DNA from 3 places in the Lysinibacillus sp. FSL M8-0337 genome. Region 1 is predicted to be linked to each of the others. Evidence: riboswitches for the same ligand, from Rfam matches in the RefSeq annotation. Region 1 holds a riboswitch; each other region holds the start of a gene.

Region 1 (6,035 bases):
TCGGTACATCTTCAATTTCTTTCATTAGTGTTACCATTTGGCGCTCTGCTCGGCGTGCAACTGTACGTGCAATGTGTAATGTTGCAGCGGCCGGCGCTCCACCAGGTAAGATAAATTTCTCTAATGGTGGCGCTTCGTCAGACAATGCATCAATACGCACCTCTAGTACTTCAATCGGTGCTTCAGTTAACTTATAATGACGTTCCTTCATGACGTTCGCTAAATCACCGCCTGCATCAAAAAGCTCATGTTGAATCGTTTCTAAATCCACTAAAATATCTTTAAATAACGCGCGATCTAATTCACTAACAGCCTTGCCGATAAATGAGTTTAATTCATCAATTGCTCCGTATGTTTCCACACGTAGACTATCTTTGTCGACACGCCCACCAATTAAGCTTGTTTTCCCTGTATCACCTGTCTTTGTGTAAAGTTTCATCCTGTTCCACTCCTATGCTTTATTTTTATAATTTTGAATTGCTTGCACCGTCGTCTCATAAACACCTTTACCAATAATCTTACCAACAGCCGTAATTGGTCCACCATAGCGCATTTCCTCGCCCTTTTGCGTTGCCGCAATAAGCAAACTATCCGTCGCAGTACCGGTCGCAATCGTATCAGTTAGATGATCCCGAATATTTTCTGATTGTAAAGCCTTTGTTTTAGCTTCATTTGCAGTCATCAATGCTTGAAAAAATGCCTCTTCCGATAAACAGCCATTGATGACAACCCACGTATTGATAGTACCAATATATGGCGTATCCTGCCGTTCGTGTGTACGAGAGACATCTACAGCATTGCCCACACCTGCCGTTACTACGACAAACACACTCCCAAAGGCAGTGCTATATTCATTAAGTGCAAACAGTTGTGTAGGAACAGCCGTTAACATAACAACTGTGCTTGTCGGTGAAAAATGCTCCCTTTGTAAAAAGTCCGCCACTTCTTGTTTAACATCACTAATAACATAATCTCCTGGCACTGAACGATTTAATAGACAGTCATACCATCCTATACCAGGATTATGAACAGCCGAAGAAACGGTTTTTAAAGGAATAGTTGATTTTAGTTGAATATAATCTGGCGTTACACAAAAATCTTCTTTTACTATGTCAGCTCGTTGCTGGTATTCATTGGTTGATGGCATAATTGTAATTTGCGGTTTCGGTATTTCAGGGTGGGCATAGGTTGTTACCCGTGCCTGATATACATCCTCAATTTGTGAAGCTATTAACACCTTATGTGGTACACCTAAAGCACGCACAGAGCCGCTCTCCATTAACAATAATTCATCACAATAAAGAGAGGCTAAGTTCATGTCATGTAGCACCATAATAACGGTTAAACCGCACTCGATTGCTTCTTTGCGCACCATATCCAATAGTTGACGTTGATGAGCAATATCTAAGTGATTGGTCGGCTCATCTAGCAATAATACTTCTGCTGTTTGCGCCAAAGCTTGCGCAACAAAAACCCGTTGTTGCTCGCCACCCGATAGAAACTCCATCGATGTATGCTCATAGCGTGCTACCCCTGTTTGGTCCATAGCATATTGAACAGCTCGTTCATCTTGCTCTGACCAATTGGAAAAAAAGCCAGTTTGATGCGGATAACGACCGAGCGATACCGCTTCCCGCACGGTATTTGAAAATGCATTGGCATGTAATTGTGGTAAGACGGCCATCTTTTTCGCCAGCGCGCGCGGGCTATAGTGTTTAATATTTTTGCCATCTAAAAAAACCGTTCCTGCTGTTGCAGGCAATAGGCCGCTAATGACTTTCAATAATGTCGATTTGCCACTACCATTCGGTCCTAAAATGCCAAGGATTTTCCCCTTTTCAACGGTAAAGCTAACATCTTTGACGATAGGTACGTCCTCATAGCCACCCGATAGGTGTTCGACGATAATCATACACGTACCCCCTTGCTTCTACGTTGCTTATAGAAAATATAAGAAAAGACAGGCGCACCAATAAATGCAGTAATAACGCCTATTGGTAATTCACGTGGGATAATGATTGTCCGCGCCACTAAATCACAAATAATTAACAATGTTGCGCCATTGATAAATGATAACGGCAATAGATGACGGTGATCCGAACCCCAAACCATACGTGTCATATGTGGCACAACTAAACCGACAAAACCGATTGTTCCAGAAACAGCAACAGCCGCACCAGTCAGCATGGAGCCCCCTACTAAAATTAAATATTTACTACGCTTTACATTGACACCTAAATGCTTCGCACGTTCTTCTCCGTATAATAGAACATTGAGCTCTCGTCTTTGCGTCCACAGAATAGCAGAACCTATAACAACAAATGGTGTAATCATCTGCACATACGGCCAGCCCCGCATTGATACTGAACCAAGCAACCAGCCTATCACTTGGCGGAGCTCTTCACCTGATAATGCAATCATTAAGGAAATAAGAGACCCTAAAAAAGAACTAAAAATAACCCCTGTTAAAATAAGTGTTTCCATTTTCAGTGCGCGGTCGACTATTCTGGCAAAGCTCATGACAGCTACCATTGTTAGTACCGCACCCACCATACTAAGCGTTGGTAATGCATACAGTCCGACAACAGGCATCGAGATACCAAAAAATAATGTCACCACAGCACCTACTGACGCTCCCGAAGATACACCTAGCGTATAAGGATCTGCCAATGGATTCTTTAACAATCCTTGGAAGGCTGCCCCTGCAATCGCCAACGATGCGCCAACAAGTCCTGCCAGCAATACGCGTGGCAACCTAATTTTCCATAAAATATTAGCGGCTGTTTCATCTGCCGCCCTATTCCAAAATACTTCAAATGGAATATGAACCGAGCCTATTGATACGCCACACCAGATGCTAACAAGAAGTAACGTAATGGCTGTAATATAGGCTAAAAATGCTCTACTCACTCGAAAGCCTCTGGATAGATAGCTTTCGCTAACTCTTCAAGCCCATCTGCTAAACGCGGGCCTTGACGACTTGTTAAATTTTCATCTACTTGTACAATTGCTTTATTTTTTACAGCTGTAATAGAATCAAAGCCTGCACGTTGTGGAATTTTCGTTAAAATATTTGGCACATAATCGTATGTGACAACGATGACATCTGGATTTTTTGTAATAATTTGCTCCGCATCAATTTTGAACCAACCAGTTGTATCAGCTGCAATATTTTCAGCATGAATCATATTTAGCATTTCCTGCATAAATGTATCCTTACCAGGTGTGTAGATTTCAGGCTCATCTGACGTTTCGACAAAGACTTTCTTTGGTTCCACATCTTGCAATTTCGCTTGGATTTCTTCCACTTTGACTTTCATATTAGCAATAATTTTTTGTGCCTCCGGTAACTTACCAGTTGCGCGTCCTAATTGCTCAATCGTCGTATAAGTTTCATTAAAATCGCTTGCATTCGCCACTACAAATACCTTTACACCCGCTGCTTCAAGCTGATCCATCGCTCCATCTAAAGAAGCCATTCCTGATTCATGAGCAAACACAATATCTGGCTGTAAGGCGATAATTTGTTCAATATTGAATTCCATACTTCCGACTTTTTCTTTTTTAGCTGCCTCCGGTGGATAATCATCATAATCATTGACGCCGACAATTTCATCATCTAGGCCAAGCCCAAATAATATTTCTGTATTACTCGGAATAAGAGAAACAATTTTTTCAGGCGGTGCTTCTAGCACGATATCTTTGCCAGTAGCATCTTTTATTGTCACTGGAAATGTTGCTTCTTCTTGTTTGGTTACTTGTTGCTCCTGCTGTTCTGATGTAGATTGCTCGTTTTTCGGTTGTGCTCCACATGCTGCAAGTAAACCCATTGCCAAAAATGCTGATAATCCTATCTTCCAATACTTTTTCATTGAGAATCCTCCTTAGATTGTATGTGCATTTTTTAGCTCTGTTAACTTGATTGATCGATAGTATGTTGATTGTCATTATTAAATATGGGGATTGCTCACCTTTTATTTTCAATGGTTATCGATAGTCGCCTTACAAAACATAAAAAAAGCCCTCGTCCATTTAACGAGAGGCGGGCTTGCACAAAAAACCACCATCCTATCCTCGTAGGCTGAAATGTAATGTTCTATAAAGGCAGGTCTCCTGGCTCGTGCTCCAAATGCTTTTTCATGCCTTCCCAAAATAACTTTCAGTGGCATCCATTGAAAAAACTCACACTTACAGTGGCGGGACCGCATCGGAATTACACCGATTTCCCTTTTCACTTTACTTAAGTAAAGAACCTTTATAATATTCAGTTGATTTTATTATACATGAAAATAGAAATAGGGAACGATAAAAAAAGTGACACCATTCTAGGCGCTTCAAAAATTGCGTGCGTGCCTGACACGAGTGCCAGTCACTCAAACAATTTTGTTCGTAAAAACAGAAAAACCCCGACACGCAATTGTGAAGTGACCCCTAAAAGTTAGACACGGTTATTTCATTTAGGCAGCTTGGGTAAACTGAGTTCGGTATTGTACCGGACTCAGTTTTAATTTTGCCTTAATTCGTTTCGTATTGTAATACGTTATATAGTTTTCAAGTTCCAATTTAAAATGCTCAACACTTTCGAACTCCTTTAAATAAAGGAATTCCGATTTCAAAATCCCAAAGAAATTCTCCATCACCGAGTTGTCATAACAGTTGCCTTTACGTGACATACTTTGCACAATGCCTTTTGATGCAAGTGCGTGACGGTATTGCTTCATTTGATAATGCCAGCCTTGATCGGAATGCATCAGTAATTGGCGTTCCTCTGGTAACTTCTCTAATGCTTTCTCCAACATTTCTGAGACAAGTGAATACGTTGGTCGATGACCAATTGTGTAAGTAATAATTTCTCCGTTAAATAAGTCTAAAACAGGGGATAAATAGAGTTTTTCACCAAACAATTTAAACTCTGAAATATCTGTTACCCACTTTTCATTAGGGGCTTCAGCTGTAAATTTGCGGTCTAAAATATTCGGTGCGATTTTACCGACTGTCCCTTTATATGATTTATACTTTTTCATTCTGACTACGCACTTTAAACGAAGTGTTTTCATGATACGTTGTACTTTCTTATGATTCACTCTTCGTCCACGATTTGCGAGTTCATCACGAATGCGACGGTATCCGTAACGGCCTTCATGTTCGTTATAGATGGATTGAATTTCAGCCTTTAAGTCGGTATCTGGATCGGGACGATTCAGTTTCTTCACTATGTCATAATACGTACTACGTGGAATCTGTGCGAATTCGACAAGTGCCTTCACCGAGTATTTATGCCTTAATTCATAGATGACCTTTACTTTGTCTTCTTTGGTGATGTTTCTTTGGCTTGAACTAAGGCGTTCAACTTTTTTAAATACTCGTTTTCCATTTCAAGCTGCTTGATACGAGCTTGAAGTGCTTCTGGTGAGCCTTCTACTGGTGTATGTTTTGGTTGTTTATTGGTTTCTTTTTTCATGGATGGACGCCCCTTTTCCTTTGATTGAAGGGCATCGAATCCTTTTGTTTCAAACTGTTTTCGCCAATGAATAATGGACGATGGAGCTGCTATACCAAAGATAGCCGCTGTTTCTATTAAGGACGTGCCGTGCTCAATCATGAAGTTTAGTACGTCTAGTTTAAACTGTGCTGTATAGTTTGTATATGATTTTATAAACGCTTCAACACCGTTATACTCATATTGTTTAGCCCAGTTAAGAATAGCCTTATGATCTTCCCAATCGATTTAGCAATTTCATGTGAACTTTCTTTGCCTTCTAAGTATCGTAAAGCTGCTTGTAATTTTTCCTCTGCAGTATATTTAGCCATTAAAAAACTGCACCTCCAATTGTTAGATGTGTCTAACAATTGGGGTGCAGTTCAATTGTGTCGGGGTGATAAACATGTACATTACATTTTTTCTGGTGCAGATACGCCAATTAGACGTAGTGCGTTGGCAATCGTTGTACGAACAGCTGTAATCAGTGCTAAACGCGCTTCTGTTAGCTCTTTATTCGATGCATCTAACACTTTTTCAGCGTTATAGAAGCTAT
Region 2 (6,035 bases), 2.0 Mb from region 1:
GGATTTCTCAAATCATCATGGGTATGTGATTGCGGAGTCAGCGAATTCTTTGAATAGGAAAACGAAAAAAGCGTTGTAGATTATATAAAATGTATTGGTACGCATGTTATGCAGTATTCGATTTTCTGTCAGAAAGGCATCGAAAAACATTCGATGCCTATTTATTTTATAGACAATGCATGGCTGCTTTTGCCTCATTCCATGGGACTGAATAGCCTTTTCCTTTCGCACAAAAAATGCTCGACGACGTATAGTCAGGATCAGCCTGTTTATTATAATTGATTTGTGCGATTATTGCCTCGCTATTATGACATCTATCATATCCATCGAATTGTAAAGATAAAGAGCCTTTGCCATTCGTGTAAGCAGCGAAAGTAGTACTATAGTGCATAAATGTAGCAACAGGTACACGCCCTGTTAAAATGACTTGCTCCTCTGACAATATCGGAGAATCAAAAGTACCATCTGCTTGTTGGATATCGTTCATCATTCGCCCAATAAAATCATTGGATGCTTTCATTTTGAAGCGGTAATAGGGCTCAAGTAAGATATTCTCCGCTTGTTCTAGCCCTTGTCTTAATGCACGGAAAGTAGCTTCCCGAAAATCTCCTCCTTCGGTATGCTTGATATGCGCTCGTCCTGTCAACAGTGTAAAACGAATATCGGTAACAGGAGAGCCAGTTAATAGACCGTGATGTTCGCGTTCAAACAAATGTTTTTCGATAAGGCGTTGGTGACCAACTGATAAATCATCAGCATGACAGGCGTTAACAAACGTATTCCCAGTTCCGCGGCTGTTCGGCTCCATGAATAAGTGTACCTCGGCATAATGTTTGAGCGGTTCGAAATGTCCGTAACCAGTTACAGTCGTTGCAATCGTCTCCATATACAAAATTTGAGGCTTATCAAAGGTAATATCAAGTGAAAAGCGATTTTTTAAAACTTCAGCAAGTACTTCAAGTTGTATGACACCCATAATATGTACATGAATTTCTTGGAATTTTTCCTGCCAAACGACTCGTAACGACGGCTCCTCGGCTTCGAGTAAGCGAAAAATCTGTAAAATTTCCTTTATATGCTGTTGCCCTTCATACAGTACTTTTGCTTGTAATGTAGGCACAAGTTCATAAGGTTTAGGGATTATTGTACTTCCTAAAATGTCCCCAATCTTCGCTAGGCTAAGCCCTTTCACTGCAAAAATGTCTCCTGCTTGCACAACTTGGGTTGTAAGAAAACGGCGCCCATTATACAACCTAATTTCTGTTATTTTTTCCGTAACATCGCCAAATGAAAAGTCATCGCGAGTATGCAATGTTCCTTGTAAAGCTTTTATAAAAGTTAAGCGTTGTGTGCCATCATGGCGAATTTTAAAGACTTCTCCTTGAAAGGGTGCTTGAAGGTCGAAGTGTGTCTCTGTCAGGAGGGGAAGCTGTGATACAAATTCCTTGATTCCAAAATCTTTTAAAGCAGCACCAACAAAGCAGGGAAATGCTCGCTCTTCTTTAATCATCTTTTGTAACTGTAACAGGCACGTTGAGGCATCGAGTGTATCTGTTAAAAAGGCCTCGAGAAGGTGATCATCGCGCTCGGCTAGCCACTCAGCAATATAGCTTTGTATAAAATCTTTACGTAATGGGGCATCGATTAACAGGATGTTGTCAGAACAATCCTTTTGTAGTTGGTTTATAACCACATTGATATCCGCCCCTTCACGGTCTATTTTATTAATAAAGAAAAAGGTGGGTATATGGTATTGACGGAGCAACTGCCAAACTGTTTCTGTATGACCTTGTACACCCTCTACAGCACTGACAATAATGATGGCGTAATCCATTACACGTATGGCACGTTCCATCTCAGGTGAAAAGTCTACATGTCCAGGTGTGTCAATCAGCGTATATGTATCATTTTCTATTTGCATCCGTCCTTGTTCCGCAAAAATGGTAATTCCTCGGGCTTGTTCAATTGCATGATTATCTAAAAATGTATCTTGATGATCGACTCTTCCACGAGATTGGATACTATTTGTGTGAAATAATAATTGCTCACAAAAAGTTGTTTTTCCTGCATCGACATGTGCGAGTACACCAATCGTTTTATACATAAAAAATCCTCATTTCTAATGTAGTCTCTATTCATTGTACCAGAATGATCGCTCAAACATTTCGTGACAAATAGTTCGCTTTCATGTTTAAATAGTGATAGTTTATTAACAAGTATCATTTATGGATTTTTTTGTGTGATTGAAATCAAAAATACCTTCTGCTAGTCTATTTTTATAACTAAAAACTGCTATATATTGGTGCAAATGGCTTTAGTCATTTGCTTAAAAGGGAAATCGGTGAAATTCCGATGCTGTCCCGCAACTGTAAATGGGGAGTTTATACAATAGTCACTGTAGTTGAACTATGGGAAGACGTATAAGCGATGAACCTAAGCCAGGATACCTGCCAATATGTATTTTTTACTTAACACCACGAGGATGGTGATAGTGATTGTTTAAATACCCAATGTATTTATCACTATGTCACCCTCTTGGAAACAAGGGGGTTTTTTTATGTGCTAGTAGCAAGGAAATCATTAATTTCTTCCTATACAAATCCAATTACATAATTAAAGGAGAAATGGAACCATGAACAAATGGAAAGGCATGTGGCTAGTTGTTGCCATTGCGATTATAAGCATTTTAGGAGCTTGTAGTGCGAAAGACAACTCGGAAAGTGCTACACAAAGTGAGCATATCGACCCTGCACAAAGCGAGGCGACAGAAGTAACCATTGACAATAATGGTACTACACAAGTTTATACAGAGGCACCAAAAAAGGCGATTAGTTTAAATCAGCATGTAACGGAAATTATGTTAGCTTTAGGCTTAGAAGATTCAATGGTTGGTACAGCCTATTTAGATGATAAAATTTATGAACCTTTACAAGCTGCCTACGATAAAGTACCAGTAATAGCAGAGCAGTACCCAACAAAAGAACAAGTGATAGATAGTGAAGCCGATTTTTTATACGCTGGATGGAAAAGTGGCTTTAGTGAAAAGGGTGTTGGTACACCAGAAGAATTAGAGACACTTGGTATCCACACATATTTACATCATTCTTCAAGTATAACGAAACCGACGCTAGATGATATTTTTATGGATATTCGCAATATCGCAAAAATTTTCCGTGTTGAAGATCGAGGAGAGGCATTAGTCGATCAAATGACAAAAGATGTTGATGCAGTGCGTGCAAAGTTACCGCAAGGAGAAAAGGAGCTACGTGTGCTTGTCTATGATAGTGGGGATAAGGAAGTCTTTACTGCTGCTCAAAATTTTATGAATGAGCTTGTCACTGTCGCTGGTGGTAAAAACATTTTTGGTGAAGTTGAATCTGGATGGACAACTGTCTCAAAAGAAGATACAGTAGAACGCAACCCGGAGGTAATTGTCGTGATTGATTATGGTTCTCAAAGTGCTGAAGACAAAATACATTTCCTGAAAAATGATCCTGCATTAAAGGAAACAGATGCTGTGCACAATGAGCGTTTTGTTATATTACCGCTTTCAGCTGCTTCAGAAGGGGTTCGTGCGGCAGAGGCTATCAAAATTTTGGCTAAAGGATTCTATCCAGAAAATTTTTAATAACTTTAGAGACTAGCGAGATTTAAGGAGAATAAAAAATGAATGCATTTCGTTCAAATATACCAGAACGTACATTTGAAAAATTAAATATAGATGGTCAATTTACTCGTCTCGCAGTAAGTCCGGGTATTATTAATAAACATTATACACCCGAGCAATTTCAAAAAATAGCAGAAGTCGTAGGGGACAGTGGAGCCATTAAATATTCAGCATCCTATTGTATATTGTTGTCCATTCCTACGCGAACAGTTCAAGACGTTATAAGTGAACTGCAAGAAGTGGGCTTATATATTTCACCATCAGGCTCCATTGTTGCGTTCAAGGCTTGTGATTTTTGTGATGGAGAGCGAATGGAAGTGGCCGAGATTGCAGAACAATTATACATTGAGTTGCAGGGACAAAAGGTGCCATCAACATTGCGGTTAAATGTCAATGGCTGTGCGTCAGCTTGCTATAATGCTGTCTATGATGATATTGGACTTGTCTATCAAAAAGATAGCTTCGATGTTTATTTAGGGGCTATTCCAGTGGGGGCAAAAGCACAGGCGGGGACATTATTTGCTAAAGGCGTTTCGGTGCAAAAAATAGCAAACTTTTTACAGCATATTATTGCGCTTTATCAACAACATGCACGTCCAAATGAGCCTTTCTATAAATTTTATCGCAGAACGAATACCGCCGAATATTGGCAAACAATGCATAATGTGAAATAAAGTAAGGCTATCCATGACATAGTTTGTATGCGATGACCGTATCGCTATCTATAATTATAGATATAGCCTATGGAGCGAAGAGTGGGAAGCAACTTGTAATTAAGTGTTAGATTGACTGATGTCAATTTAACACTTTTTCTTAAATTGGACATATATACCGACAGCTTAGTTGAATAAAACGTATGCCATGTGCTCACGATAAGTCGATTACATTTTAAGGGGATGTAGAAATGTTTAATCGTTTATCAGCACAAAATGGTGTGTTTCGATTACCACCAATACAGCGGAAAAATAATAAGGAGTTAGATGTTGCTATTGCAGATCTTGAAGCAAGAGGATTTCGTTTAGTAAGGCGTGGAATTCAAAATGATAAAAAACGATTCCATTCATCATACAATAAAGTTTGGGCTATTATGGAAAAATTGATGACTTGAAATATAGGGAAAAATAACAAAAAGCTGCTTTGATTTCTCTCAGCAGCCCTATAAGTAGTGAAACACTACGAACTTATATTTTGTCTTTTTCTTGTCTTTCTATACTTAAAATCATGCATAGACATGATGAAAGAGTAACAAACGATTTTTAATGATGGTAACTGTTACGAAAAGAAAAATATAAGAGAAGGTGGTTATTATGGAGGAAAATTTAAACTATGGAGAAGATTATAAATATATTCCTGCTACATCTGTTAGAAGTGGAGTTGGAATAGAAGTATTAGATGATGTATATATGTATACAGTTCAAATTGTCAATATCGTGCTATACGGGTATCCACATACGAATGAATTTGTATTAATTGATGCTGGCATGCCAAAAAGTGCAGAGGAGATTATTTCCGTAGTTGAAGAGCGGTTTGGCGATGATTGTCAGCCTAAAGCAATAATTTTGACACACGGACATTTTGATCATGTTGGAAGTATTATTGAATTAATAAAGCATTGGCATGTACCTGTCTATGCACATCGTTTAGAACTTCCCTATTTAACTGGAAAACAAAACTATCCAAATCCAGACCCTGCTGTTAGCAATGGGTGGGTAGCGAAAATGTCACCTTTTTTTCCACATGAAGCGATTAATTTAGGGGGAAATATAAAAGAAATTCCTGCTGATGGTAGCATTCCTTATATGCCTGGTTTTCGTTGGATTCACACGCCAGGACATACACCAGGACATCTATCTTTATTTAGAGAGGAAGATCGCACACTAATTGTTGGGGATGCTTTTGTTACGGTAAAACAAGAGTCACTTTATAAAGTGCTGACGCAACAAAAAGAGATAAGTGGACCGCCTCAATATTTTACAACTGATTGGTCTGCTGCCAAAGAGTCAGTTGAAAAGTTAGCAGCATTAAAGCCTAATGTAATGATTACTGGTCATGGTTTACCAATGGTTGGTGACGAATTGAGTGAAGCACTGCGAAATTTAGTGAATGATTTCAATCAAATTGCTCTGCCTAAGTATTATCAGAATTAAGTGATAGGTCCCTAAAGCTTAAAGATTTTAGGGGCTTTTATTAGTGCCAAATCATTCATTTCATTTGTACTGAGGTGTAATCGCTGTGACATTAGGGAATAATAACACAAACTATTAGAGAAAGAAGGAATGATTATAAAAAAACATGATGAGAATAATCGTTCAATGCTAAAAAATGGACATCCTTACGCACAGCGAAATGTCTGGTCAGGGTTTCTTTT
Region 3 (6,035 bases), 2.1 Mb from region 1:
TCATAGCATTTGTATTGTTTCGGCAGTTTACAGTGCGTAATTTTGGCGGAGTTTCTGGGGACTTGCTAGGTGCTTCAATCGAAGGAATGGAGGTTGTGCTATGGGTGACATTGTTACTGTTCGTTTAATGAGACATGCACCAACAAAAGAAAATGTGGAAAAGCGTTATATTGGCTGGACAGATTCTTCCTTAGCACATGCGTCGGTGCTTCCAATAGTCAATGATTCTGTCAGAAAAGTATATGGCAGTGATTTACGTCGTTGTCAAGAAACAGCGAAATGTTATTTTCCACAAGCTAGCTATATAGCCGATGCGAGATTTCGAGAGACGAATTTTGGTGATTTTGAAGGCAAAACATATGACCAATTAAAGACAGATTCTCGGTACCGTAGATGGTTAGATGACCCAATGAAAAATGCGCCACCAAAAGGTGAAAGATTTGATCAGTTTTGTGAGCGAGTAGTCGCAGGTTTTTTAGCGTTACCAAAAGATGAGGATGACTATTATCTCGTTGTTCATGGTGGGGTGGTGCGAGCGTTACTTGTTGCATTTGCTCCACAACAAGAGGCTTTTTGGTCATATCAAGTACCCCATAATCGCCTATTTACGCTAACGTTTTCCCGAGCAGCTTGGAAGGAGGGAGCTAGATGCATGTCTTTATCGGAGGAGCCTATAACGGAAAAACCGCTTATGTAGAGCGATTACTAAAAGATTATCACTATACGATAATTGATGGCGAACTACCAGATGTTGCACCTGATTGTGATGCACTAATTATTAAAAATTTAGAACAATGGCTCGTAAAACGCAATTTGGAGGAAGATGAAGCCATTATCCATCACATTTTGACAACACTTAAAAGCCTTGAAAAAAACTGTGTAGTGTATATGATTGTAACCGATATGGGACGTGGTGTTGTACCGATGGAAAAGCAAGCAAGACTATTGCGTGACACGTGTGGTCGCTTGTATCAGGCGTTATTTGCAGAAGCAAAACAAGTAAATCGTATTTGGTATGGCATTGCAGAACGTATTAAATAAACGAGGAGAATACTTGTAGAAAAGAGGAAATGGAATGAATCGACAAAAATTAATGAGTTTGACATTAACAGCCATGGTTGCGGCGATTTGTGCAGTTGGGGCAGTTATTAAAATTCCGTCTTTTGTATCATCGGCGGCACTCGACTCAGCGCCAGCATTTTTAAGCGTTGCATTTTTATCGCCTGTATTGGCAGGAGTAGCAGGGTTAATCGGTCATTTGATTACAGCACTGACATCTGGTTTTCAGCTTGGACCATTGCATCTTATTATTGCGGCCGAAATGTTTATTGTTGTATGGCTATTCGGTGTGATGCACAAAAAAGGTATGCATTTTTGGAAATGGCCGGTTGCGCTTATATTGAACGGTGTGATCGCACCACTCCCATTTTATTTCATCATTAGTCCAGCGTTTTTCTGGGGCTCATTAGCGAGTATTTTCATGGCAACTGTCATCAATTTATTGATTGTCGCTGTCGTGATGCCAATACTCTCGAAAGTGTTTGTTCGTAAGGCAGGGCGAGCAAATTGAGAAATGCAGTAAAAATAGGGAATCTGATTGTTACAACAGATAATGCTGCTGCCATCGGAGAAAAACCTCAAGATGTCGTATCGGCTCCGGATACATTAACGGCCTATTTAACTGGGCGCGTCACTTTTCTAGAACAGCTTGCAGGCGATGCTCTACCCAGTCATATTATTCTTGCCAACTTTTCAGGTGATGAGGCGTGGTCTCGTTATGTCGTAGGACTTGCGCAAGTTTTTGAAGAAGCAGGTCTACCATGTCCACCTGTAAATGGCAGTTCAGAATCCAATATGCCGACAGTGCAATCGGGATTATCTGTAACCATGTTAGGTGAAATACAAACAAGGTCGCCATTTGTTCGTGACAACCTGATTTGGTATACGTATGGACTGCCACTCGTTGGCAATGAAGTGCTTGCGCAGCCTGAAGATGTGGCCCAACTACAACCCATTTACCAAGCTTGGCGCGAGGAAATTGTGCAACAAGTTTGGCCGGTAGGTTCTCAAGGCTTACAAGCAGAATTTTCAAGACTTTTTGGGCAGCAACAAATTAAAAGTTCGTTGGATGTAGGAAAAACAGCAGGGCCATGTGCGGTAATTTTACTAGGAATCAATCCAGAAAAAGAGCAACTGGCACAAAAAATTTTTACTAGAAATTTTGAGAAACTGCGTAAAACTGCATTGGAATAGGGCTTGCTTCGAGCAAAAGTAGCGTTTACGAGAATACAAGGGGCAAAACGCCTATTGAAACGTTAAACACAATATGTTAGATTTGTTTAGGAGTTAAAACACTATATATAGTATATTGGACAAGCGGTACCAGTATGGTTTAAAAGGGAATTCGGAAATAGAGATATCTAAAGCCGAAGCTGTCCCCGCAACTGTAAGTGCTGACAAATAATTAGGATGCCACTGTGAAAGAACGGGAAGGCAATTATTTGAAGGAAGCATGAGCCAGGAGACCTGCCGAGTTGTTCAAGACAGCAACACATCTTCGGGGATTGAGAAGTGGAGGCGAGAGATTTGTCCACTTCGATGTGTACATGTCCTTCATTTCCATTTCCGATTTTACAGCGATTACGCAACCGAAACATGGTGTGTAATCGCTTTTTTGTGTGCGCTGATAGAAAGGGAGAGAATGGGAATATGACAATTCAAATCGAACAACAGATGGCTAAGTTAAAGAAAAGTTACACAGAGGAGGAGCTTGAAAGCTTTGTAAGATTATCGGATAGATGGCTACGAAAAAATGACAATGCTACATTTGAAGCTTGGGCGGATGCGATGATTTTACAAACACTTAGTCTTATTGATGAGGAAGAGCCATATTGGACATTTGTTGCTGCCCAAATTTACTTAGAAAAATTGTATGATCAATTTGCTACCCGTCGTGGCGTTGGGGTGGAAGATGTCTATAAGGTATTTCCAGAGCAACTTGCTCGCTATACCGAGGCAGGGCTTTATCATGACTGTTTAACGACGAAGTATAGTGAACTAGAGCTAGTCGAGCTTGCGTCTTATCTTGAACAGAGTCGTGATGAACTGTTTACGTATATCGGTTTAAAAACGTTAATGGACCGCTATGTTGTGCGTGATTATACAAAAACACCTGTAGAATTACCGCAAGAGCGTTGGATGGTCATTGCAATGACATTGATGCAAGATGAAACGGAAAACCGCTTAGAAAAAGTACGAGAATCGTATTGGGCGATGAGTAATTTATATATGACGGTTGCAACACCGACATTGTCAAATGCCGGAAAAACACATGGCCAGCTTTCAAGCTGCTTTATTGATACGGTAGATGATAGTTTACAAAGTATTTATGATACGAACACAGATGTTGCAACATTATCGAAATACGGGGGCGGTATAGGCGTTTACATGGGAAAAATCCGTAGTCGCGGCTCCTCTATTAAAGGGTTTAAAGGCGCATCTAGTGGAGTACTGCCTTGGATCAAACAGCTCAATAATACAGCGGTGTCAGTGGATCAGCTTGGTCAACGCCAAGGCGCAATCGCTGTTTATTTAGATGTTTGGCATAAAGATGTCTTTACGTTTTTAGATTTACGTTTAAATAATGGAGACGAACGATTACGCGCACATGATATTTTCACTGGTTTATGTTTACCAGATATTTTTATGGAAGCAGTCGAAGCGCGTGGAGAGTGGCATTTATTTGACCCACATGAAGTACGTGAGGTAATGGGCTTCTCACTCGAAGATTGTTATGATGAGCAAAAAGGACAAGGCTCTTTCCGAGATAAATATGCGTCGTGCATTGCCAATCCACTATTAAGTCGAGAAGTGGTGCCCGCAATCGATATTATGAAGCGTATTATGCGTTCACAGTTGGAAACAGGTGTACCATTTATGTTTTACCGCGATGAAGTAAATCGCATGAATCCAAATAAGCACGAAGGGATGATTTATAGTTCAAATTTATGTACTGAAATTTTCCAAAACATGTCGCCAACGCAATTCGAATCCATTACGTTAGAAGATGATGTGATTGTGACACGTCGTAAGCCTGGAGATTTTGTTGTATGTAATTTATCTTCTGTCAATTTAGGGAAGGCTGTTCCGGCTGGTGTGTTAGAGCGTTTAATACCGATTCAAGTGCGCATGTTAGATAATGTCATTGCCTTAAATACTATTCCTGTGAAACAAGCGGAGCGTACTAATGCTCGTTATCGTGGAATTGGGCTAGGGACATTTGGTTGGCATCATTTACTTGCCTTGAAGGAAATTCAATGGGAGTCGGATGAGGCAGTTGACTATGCTGATAAATTATACGAGCATATTGCATACTTAACGATTCGTGCATCGAGTGCACTTGCGCGAGAAAAAGGAGCTTACCCATTATTTGAGGGCTCTGACTGGCAAACAGGTGCTTATTTTGACAAGCGTAGCTACAACAGTGACAAGTGGCAAGCATTGCGTGCGGATGTCGCGAATTATGGAATGCGCAATGGGTATGTAATGGCAGTAGCACCAAATTCATCGACATCTATTTTGGCAGGCAGTACGGCAACGATTGATCCGATTTTCCAAAAGAGTTACTCCGAGGAGAAAAAGGATTACAAAATTCCTGTTACAGTACCGGACTTATCACCCGTAACGACTTGGTATTATAAGTCTGCTTACTTTATTGATCAAAACTGGACGATTAAACAAAATGCAGCACGTGCCCGTCATATTGACCAAGGCATATCGCTTAATTTATATGTGCAAAATACGATTCAGGCAAAAGACTTACTTGCTTTACATCTTAATGCTTGGGCAAGTGGCGTGAAAACGACTTATTATGTGCGTTCAACATCCGTTGAATTGCTAGAATGTGAGTCTTGTGCGAGCTAGGAGGAATAGAAAATGACAACAATTACGAAACGAAAAATGATGGATAAGGAGGCGCCAAACCGTTCGACAGCCATTGTGAACGGGCGCTCTTCTAATATTTTAAACTGGGATGATGTGCGTTTTAGTTGGGCGTACCCAAAATATAAAAAAATGCTTGGGAACTTTTGGACACCTTTTGAGATTAATATGAGCAATGATGTCAAACAATTTCCAACTTTATCAGCGGATGAACAGGAATCATTTTTGAAAATTATTGGTTTACTAGCGCTCTTAGACAGTGTACAAACGGATTTTGCGGGCAAGGTGGCGGACTATTTAACGGATTCGAGCCTTAATGCCTTAATGATTATTTTAGCGCAACAAGAGGTGATTCATAATCATTCCTATTCTTATGTTTTATCCAGTATTGTAAATAAAGATGAACAAGACCGGACATTTGACTTTTGGCGCACGGAGCCAGTGTTAGAACGTCGCAATGATTTCGTTATGAAAGGCTATCAAGCATTTGCAGAGGAACCAAACGTTGAAAATATGTTAGAGGCCATTGTCTATGATGTTATTTTAGAAGGCTTATTTTTCTATTCAGGCTTTGCCTTCTTCTATCATTTAGCGCGCAATCAAAAAATGGTGGCTTCGTCAACAATGATCAATTATATCAACCGTGATGAACAGCTACATGTGGATTTATTTGTGAAAATCTATCAGGAATTGCTAGCGGAATTTCCTGAATATGATACACCAGAACGAGCGGCGCGTGTGCAGGAGATTTTCCGCGAAGCGGTTCAACTTGAAATCGATTGGGCAAATGAAGTCATAGGTGAAAAAATCGAAGGACTCGATGTGGAAGATGTCCATGATTATGTCCATTTTTATGCGAATGTACGTTGCCACCAACTAGGGGTAGAGCGTCCGTTTGAGGGGTATAGAAAAAATCCATTAAAATGGATTAAAGCATATGAGGATGTAGACTTAGGAAAGACAGATTTCTTTGAGCAACGATCCCGTCAATATGTAAAAGTAAATGTAGAAGATAACGGCTTCGATGACTTGTAATTTAATATAATATAATTGTTTGAGTGCCTGTCACTCTATCCACTTGGCTTTTGCGTAGC

What was found. Region 1 has a riboswitch for cobalamin ahead of MKY08_RS02300 (ABC transporter substrate-binding protein). Riboswitches for the same ligand answer to the same signal wherever they lie in the genome.
Region 2: linked by a shared signal. The riboswitch ahead of MKY08_RS11690 (ABC transporter substrate-binding protein) and the one ahead of MKY08_RS02300 (ABC transporter substrate-binding protein) in region 1 are both predicted to bind cobalamin.
Region 3: linked by a shared signal. The riboswitch ahead of MKY08_RS12265 (ribonucleoside-diphosphate reductase subunit alpha) and the one ahead of MKY08_RS02300 (ABC transporter substrate-binding protein) in region 1 are both predicted to bind cobalamin.

Annotation. Positions count from the first base shown of each region.
Region 1 is NZ_CP151996.1:494,369-500,403, reverse strand. Features, by position in the region: gene MKY08_RS02315 (cob(I)yrinic acid a,c-diamide adenosyltransferase) at 1-439, opposite strand, end outside; gene MKY08_RS02310 (adenosylcobinamide amidohydrolase) at 452-1,912, opposite strand; gene MKY08_RS02305 (iron ABC transporter permease) at 1,909-2,910, opposite strand; gene MKY08_RS02300 (ABC transporter substrate-binding protein) at 2,907-3,872, opposite strand; cobalamin riboswitch at 4,086-4,272, opposite strand; partial or broken gene MKY08_RS02295 (IS3 family transposase) at 4,458-5,811, opposite strand; gene argS (arginine--tRNA ligase) at 5,893-6,035, opposite strand, start outside.
Region 2 is NZ_CP151996.1:2,468,949-2,474,983, reverse strand. Features, by position in the region: gene MKY08_RS11700 (hypothetical protein) at 1-79, shown strand, start outside; gene MKY08_RS11695 (TetM/TetW/TetO/TetS family tetracycline resistance ribosomal protection protein) at 167-2,104, opposite strand; cobalamin riboswitch at 2,284-2,470, shown strand; gene MKY08_RS11690 (ABC transporter substrate-binding protein) at 2,633-3,628, shown strand; gene MKY08_RS11685 (precorrin-3B methylase) at 3,667-4,341, shown strand; gene MKY08_RS11680 (hypothetical protein) at 4,572-4,775, shown strand; gene MKY08_RS11675 (MBL fold metallo-hydrolase) at 4,975-5,814, shown strand; gene MKY08_RS11670 (DUF2243 domain-containing protein) at 5,980-6,035, shown strand, end outside.
Region 3 is NZ_CP151996.1:2,575,747-2,581,781, reverse strand. Features, by position in the region: gene cobS (adenosylcobinamide-GDP ribazoletransferase) at 1-128, shown strand, start outside; gene MKY08_RS12285 (histidine phosphatase family protein) at 101-697, shown strand; gene MKY08_RS12280 (bifunctional adenosylcobinamide kinase/adenosylcobinamide-phosphate guanylyltransferase) at 649-1,041, shown strand; gene MKY08_RS12275 (ECF transporter S component) at 1,076-1,570, shown strand; gene MKY08_RS12270 (hypothetical protein) at 1,567-2,253, shown strand; cobalamin riboswitch at 2,361-2,549, shown strand; gene MKY08_RS12265 (ribonucleoside-diphosphate reductase subunit alpha) at 2,710-4,923, shown strand; gene MKY08_RS12260 (ribonucleotide-diphosphate reductase subunit beta) at 4,936-5,976, shown strand.